3 regions of the Streptomyces sp. NPDC059256 genome follow, and region 3 is predicted to be linked to each of the others. Evidence: riboswitches for the same ligand, from Rfam matches in the RefSeq annotation. Region 3 holds a riboswitch; each other region holds the start of a gene.
The links. Region 3 has a riboswitch for thiamine pyrophosphate ahead of thiO (glycine oxidase ThiO). Riboswitches for the same ligand answer to the same signal wherever they lie in the genome.

Region 1 (2,196 bases), on a different contig from region 3:
GCGCGGTGGAGGCGAGCGCCTGCCAGGTGGTGAACCAGAGCACTCGCTGGAGGTCGTCACGACCGATGACCTCGCCGATCCGAGCGAACTGCCACATTCCGCCGTCCCTCAGCCCCCGGCCGACGATGGCGGCGACCGGGTAGGCGAAGAAGACGGCGAGGAAGGTGACGGGCAGGGCCATCAGACCGAGCCGCGCGGCGGTTGCCCGCAGTTCGGCCCGACGGCCTGTCCGTGCTACTTCACGACGAGCGAGGACCACGTCTGGACCCACTGCTCCCGGTTCTTGGCGATGGTGTCGGGTGCGACGGTGCCCGGCTTGTCGACGGTCACACCGAACTTGGTGAACAGCTCCGGCAGCTTGGTGTCCTTGACGACCGGGTTGACGAACATGTTCAGCGGCATGTCCTCCTGGAACGTCTTGGAGACCATGAAGTCCAGCAGCGCCTTGCCGCCCGCCTCGTTCTTGGCCCCGTCCAGCAGCCCGGCGAACTCGATCTGGCGGAAACAGGTGCCGGTGGCGACGCCGGTCGGGGCGGTGGTGGGCTGGGGCTTGGAGTAGAGGACCTCCACCGGCGGGCTGGAGGCGTAGGAGACGACGAGCGGGCGATCGGCCTTCGCCTTCTTGCCACCGGCCGAGCCGGAGAACTCCTCGTTGTACGCCTGGTCCCAGCCGTCGACGACCTTGACCCCGTTGGCCTTGAGCTTCTTCCAGTAGCCGGTCCACTGGTCCTCGCCGTACTGGGCGACCGTTCCGAGGAGGAAGCCGAGGCCGGGCGACGAGGTGGCCGCGTTCTCGACGACCAGAAGGTTCTTGTACTCGGGCTTGATCAGATCGTCGAAGGTGGCCGGAGGCGCGAGCTTCTTGTCGGCGAAGAACTTCTTGTCGTAGTTGACGCAGATGTCTCCGGTGTCGACCGGGGTGACACGGTGCTCGCCCTTGTCGAGTTGGACCTCGTCGCTCACCTGGTCCAGGCCCTTGGCCTCGTATCCGGTGAACAGTCCCTTGTCGAGGGCACGGGAGAGCAGCGTGTTGTCGACACCGAAGAAGACGTCGCCCTGGGGGGAGCCCTTGGTGAGGATCTCCTTGTTGAGCGCGGTGCCGGCGTCCCCGCTCTTGAGGATCTTCACCTTGTATCCGGACTGCTTGGTGAAGTCCGCCAGAACGGAGTCGGACACGGCGAAGGAGTCATGGGTGACCAGGGTGACCGTCTTGGACGAGCTGCCCGACCCGCCGTCCTTGGCGTCCCCGTCGCTCCCACAGGCGGCGAGCGTGGTGACGCCCAGCGCCGCGGCCAGCGCGGTGACGGTGACCTTCTTGATGGTGCTCACTGACAATTCCTCCTGGGGGTGGCCAGGAAGAGACGCGGCCCCGCCCGGTCCTCGCGCACGAGGATTCCGGGCAGGGCGCAACAGCTTGAGTGGTGTCCGAACTCCCTACCCAGAATGACCTGGGCGAGGTTCAGAGGGTCTGCGGTCTTCTCAAACCGCACTCTCAGCGCTGTGGCGCTCCCCTGTCGGATATATGCAGATGTACGAGGCACACCCTACAAGGTCCACACCCCTCGGCGGCAGGGGTCCCACGGCCGAGGAAGGATGCCGACGGACGGAGTCGGTGAAAGGAGCCGACGGAGAGCGTGTCCTCCCGCAGGATTGTTCAGCGCTCGGAGGCGGCGAGCTGGCCGCACGCGCCGTCGATCTCCTGCCCCCGGGTGTCCCGGACGGTGACGGGGACCCCGTGTGCGGCGATCGCATTGACGAAGGCCCTCTCGTCCTCGGGCCGCGACGCGGTCCACTTGGAGCCGGGGGTCGGATTCAGCGGGATGAGATTGACATGGACCCGCTTGTTCTTCAGCAGACGCCCCAGGAGGTCACCGCGCCACGCCTGGTCGTTGATGTCCCGGATCAGCGCGTACTCGATGGACACCCGGCGGCCGGACTTCTCGGCGTACTCCCACGCTGCGTCGAGGACCTCGCGGACGTTCCAGCGGGTGTTGACGGGGACGAGGGTGTCGCGCAGTTCGTCATCGGGGGCGTGCAGCGATACCGCGAGGCGGCATTTGAAGCCCTCGTCGGCGAAGCGCAGCATGGCCGGCACCAGGCCGACGGTCGACACGGTGATCCCGCGCTGGGAGATGCCCAGCCCGTCGGGCTCCGGGTCGGTGAGACGGCGGATGGCACCCACGACCCGCTTGTAGT
Region 2 (2,196 bases), on a different contig from region 3:
GTCCAAGATGGCGGGCAGGATGAACAGGGTCAGTACGGCGAAGGAGATGACCAGCGCGATCAGCGCCATCACCCCACGCATCCGTCCCACGAGCACCACGGCGAGGGCGAAGATTCCGGCGAGCAGGGTCATCGGGAAGCCACGGTTCACGTCGATGACGGCGTACTGGAGGTCGCGCGGGGCGTCGGGAGCGTACGCGACCACCACTTCCTGGCCCTGTTGCAACTGCCGCGATGCGTCGGGCTGGATGACTTCGGTGAAGACGCGCCCCATGTCCTTGCCCGTGGTGAGCTGGACCTTCGCCTTCTTGCACTGGCCCTGCTGGCCGTTGACCGCCTCCCGGCCCTCGGGTGTGCTGGTGTCTCCCGTCGGCGGCACCTGGGCGACGTTCACGTCCTTGCAGTCGACCCGCTGCACGCTCGTCACCTTGCCCTGCTCGGTCTGCCGGTCGAATCCGACGCCGGTGCGTTCATGACCGGGCGCTGAGCCGGGCCAGAGCACGAGGAGCCCCACGACGACCGCGGTGGCGAAAGGAATCAGCACCGCGGCGATCACCTTGCGAAGGTGCCGTGAAACGGGCATGGCGGGGCCATGGCTGTGCGAGTGCGAGTGGGAGTGACCGGACGGGGCGGCAGGAGAGGGACGGCCCGGAGGATGGCCGTGGCCGTGGCCGGACCCGGACCCGGGGCCGTGGCCGGGGTCGGCGGAAGGGACGGGCGTGGAGAACTGCCCAGCGGACTCGTAGCCCCGGGCGTCGTGCGGGACGGGCCGGTCCCGCAACGCCGCGTCCGGAAGGCCGTGGTGGCCCTGCGGGCCGGGGGCGTACGGCGGCTGGCCCGCGCCGTAGCCCTGGGTCGGCGGGTGCTCGGGGACGCTTCCCGAGTCGGCTGCGGGGCCCGCAGGTTGGCCCTGGGGCTCGGACCACACAGGCATCGGCCGCCGGCGCGGCGGAACGGAGTTTGGGGGAGAGTCCGGTGTCTCCTGCGAGCGCTCCAACGACTCCCGTGGCGGACGATGGGACTCCGGAGAGACAGGTCCCCACTGGGGATCGGGCCCTTGCTGGGGGTCGGACGGCGAAGAGGTCACCGACCGATCATCGCAAGAACGGCAGGGGGCCTCTGTTCAGCGCGCCAGAAAGGGCGCTAGCGTGGTGGCACCTTTGCACACGCGGGAGCTCGGAGCACCGGGCTGAGAGGGCGCTGACCTCCGTAGAGCCGACTGGCCTAAGCCAGCACGGCAGTGACGGAAGCCGCTGCGTCGACCGCCGAACCTGTTACCGGGTAATGCCGGCGTAGGGAGTAGGTCTTATGACCGTTCAGGATGCACGCACGTCTGCCGTCGACCAGGTCGGATCCACCGAATCGGGCGACGCCATCGAATCCGCCGCTTCGACCGGACGGAAGCCGGGCTGGCACAAGGGGTACGTCGAGGGCTCGCGTCCCGACCTCCGGGTGCCCGTTCGACAGGTGCACCTCACCAACGGGAAGGACGTGACGCTGTATGACACCTCCGGCCCGTACACCGATCCCGTCGTCGACACCGATGTACGGCGTGGGCTGGCGCCGCTGCGGGAGAACTGGATCATCGCTCGGGGGGACACCGAGGAGTACGCGGGCCGTCCGGCCCGTCCCGAGGACGACGGACTCAAGCACACCTCCCCGCGCGGCGGACTGAGGAATCTCGACGCGGTCTTCCCCGGCCGACCGCGTCAGCCCCGTCGAGGGCGCGACGGACAGCCGGTGACGCAACTGGCGTATGCGCGCCGTGGCGAGATCACTCCTGAGATGGAGTACGTCGCGATCCGCGAGAACGTCTCACCCGAGGTCGTACGGGAGGAGATCGCCGCAGGTCGGGCGGTGCTGCCCGCCAACGTCAACCATCCGGAGATCGAGCCGATGATCATCGGCAAGCGATTTCTGGTGAAGGTCAACGCCAACATCGGCAACTCGGCGGTCACTTCCTCCATCGAGGAGGAGGTGGACAAGATGACCTGGGCGACCCGGTGGGGTGCTGACACGGTCATGGACCTGTCCACCGGACGCAACATTCACACGACCCGTGAGTGGGTGCTGCGCAACTCCCCGGTCCCGATCGGGACGGTTCCGCTCTACCAGGCGCTGGAGAAGGTGGACGGCCGGGCCGAGGAGCTGAACTGGGAGATCTACAAGGACACGGTCATCGAGCAGGCCGAGCAGG
Region 3 (2,196 bases):
AGCGCCTCGTCGGGCACGACGCCGCAGACGAGGGCCGAGGCCATCACATCGGCGGTGAGGGGGGTGAGCAGGACACCGTTGCGGTAGTGCCCGGTGGCGACCAGCAGGCCGGGCAGTGCGGTCGGGCCCAACAGGGGGGCGTTGTCCGGGGTGCCGGGGCGCAGCCCGGCCCGGGTCTCGACCAGGGGGAGTTCGGTGATGCCGGGCACCAGTTCGTGGGCGTCCCGCAGCAGTTCGTAGACGCCTCCCGCGGTGACCGTGGTGTCCCATCCCAACTCTTCGCTGGTCGCGCCGACGACGAGTTCGCCATCGTGTCGGGGCACCAGATAGACGGAGCCGCCCCGCACCACCGCCCGGACGGTCCGGGAGAGGAAGGGGGCGAAGGCGGCGGGCACGGTCAGCCGCAGGACCTGCCCCTTGACCGGCCGTACCGGTGGCAGGACGTGCGGCGGCACGCCTTCCAGGTCCCTGCTGTAGCTGCCGCCCGCGAGCACGACCTGCTCGGCGTGGAGCTCCCGACCGTCCGCGAGCCGGACGCCCACCGCCCGGTCGCCGCGAACGGTGAGGGACTGTGCCCATTGGCGGTGGAAGACCACCCCGGCCCGTTCGCAGGCGGTGACCAGCGCTGAGGTGAGCCGCCGCGGGTCGACCTGGTGGTCGCCGTCCACCCGCAGCCCGCCGCGTACGCCCGGGGCGAGCATCGGTTCGAGGCGTCGGCACTCGCGGCCCGACAGCCACTGCGATTCCAGCCCGGAGCGCTGTTGCAGGGCGTGGAGCTCCCGTAGATGGGCCCGGTCGTCGCTGTCGAGGGCGACCGCCAGGGTGCCGCAGGGTCGGTAACCGACCTCCTGCCCGCTGCACTCCTCCAGTTCGGCGGTGAAGTCGGGGTAGCGGCGGGCGGATTCCAGATTGAGGGCGAGCAGCGCCTGTTCGCCGTAGTGGAGTTCGGTGACGGCCGCGAGCATGCCCGCGGCGACCTGGGCCGCACCGCCGCCCGGCGTCGGATCGACGACGGCGACGTTCAGGCCGTGCTGTGCGGTCCGCCAGGCCGTCGCCAGGCCGATGATCCCGCCCCCGATGACGAGGACGTCGATGCCCCGGGACGGTTCGTGCGCGCCCTGCGCGGTGGCGCGGGTGCGGGGAATGTACGGCACGGTGGGCCAGCTCCTCCCTTCGCCGGCATGACCCGGATCAGGTTCGTACGGTCGGAGGCCGGTCAGCCTCCCTCTCAGCCCGGTGCGTCCGGGCTCCCGCGAGTGCTTTACGGTGGCCACCCTAACCCCCGGCCCCAACTCGCGTTAAGTGTCGGCCGCGCACCGCAGCGGCCCCCGGTTCGATCGAGTGGGCCCAGGAACGAGGGAGTACGGAGCATGGCAAGGTCACTGGACGGGCTCGTCCTCGCCCCCGTCGCGGATCAGGCACCGGGCCAGGTGGGCACCAGCACCCGGTTCGCCTACCACGAGCGGGAGGGTCGGATCTGGGCCGAGTACGAGGGCGGTGACGTGGTCCAGGGCTTCCTGGTCGGGTCCCGCGAGGGCGATCGGATCGACTTCCGTTACGTCCAGCTCAAGACCGATGGGACCACCTCATCGGGTCACTGCGTCTCCTCGGTCGTCGAGTTGCCCGACGGACGGATCCGGTTGGACGAGACCTGGGAGTGGGAATCGCAGGAGGGCCGCGGCACGAGCGTGGTCGAAGAGGTCGCCCCGCTCCCCTGACGCTACGTCAGCTGTTTAGGGTGGAGGCGTGAGCGAGCAGCAGAGACAGCGCGTGACGGTCGTCGGTGCGGGCATGGCGGGGGTGCAGACCGCCGTCGCACTGCGCGAGCAGGGCTTCACCGGCCCCATCACCCTGATCGGAGCCGAACCCCACCAGCCGTACGACCGACCGCCCCTCTCCAAGGCCGTACTGCTCGGCAAGGCGGAGGACTCCGCCTTCGAGGTCGACTTCGAGGCACTGGACATCGAACTCCGCCTGGGCGTCGACGTCACCGGAGTGCGCGCCGCCGTGAAGGAGTTGGACACCGAGGCGGGGCCCGTCCCCTACGACACCCTGATCATCGCCACCGGGGCCGAACCGATCGAACTGCCGGGCACCGAGGGCGTCCCGGGCGTCCATCTGCTGCGCACCCTCGATGATGCGGCCCGACTGCGGCCCGTCCTCGACCGGCAGCACGACATCGTGGTCGTCGGCGCG

Region 1: it holds a riboswitch for thiamine pyrophosphate, as region 3 does, so the genes downstream of both, ACFXJL_RS00405 (thiamine ABC transporter substrate binding subunit) here and thiO (glycine oxidase ThiO) in region 3, are expected to answer to the same signal.
Region 2: it holds a riboswitch for thiamine pyrophosphate, as region 3 does, so the genes downstream of both, thiC (phosphomethylpyrimidine synthase ThiC) here and thiO (glycine oxidase ThiO) in region 3, are expected to answer to the same signal.

The regions. Positions count from the first base shown of each region.
Region 1 is NZ_JBHYZO010000001.1:98,327-100,522, forward strand. Features, by position in the region: gene ACFXJL_RS00400 (ABC transporter permease) at 1-259, opposite strand, end outside; gene ACFXJL_RS00405 (thiamine ABC transporter substrate binding subunit) at 235-1,329, opposite strand; TPP riboswitch at 1,414-1,523, opposite strand; gene rlmN (23S rRNA (adenine(2503)-C(2))-methyltransferase RlmN) at 1,655-2,196, opposite strand, start outside.
Region 2 is NZ_JBHYZO010000002.1:226,710-228,905, reverse strand. Features, by position in the region: gene ACFXJL_RS05595 (YibE/F family protein) at 1-933, opposite strand, end outside; TPP riboswitch at 1,158-1,315, shown strand; gene thiC (phosphomethylpyrimidine synthase ThiC) at 1,308-2,196, shown strand, end outside.
Region 3 is NZ_JBHYZO010000005.1:101,413-103,608, forward strand. Features, by position in the region: gene thiO (glycine oxidase ThiO) at 1-1,145, opposite strand, end outside; TPP riboswitch at 1,151-1,264, opposite strand; gene ACFXJL_RS14395 (hypothetical protein) at 1,371-1,718, shown strand; gene ACFXJL_RS14400 (NAD(P)/FAD-dependent oxidoreductase) at 1,792-2,196, shown strand, end outside.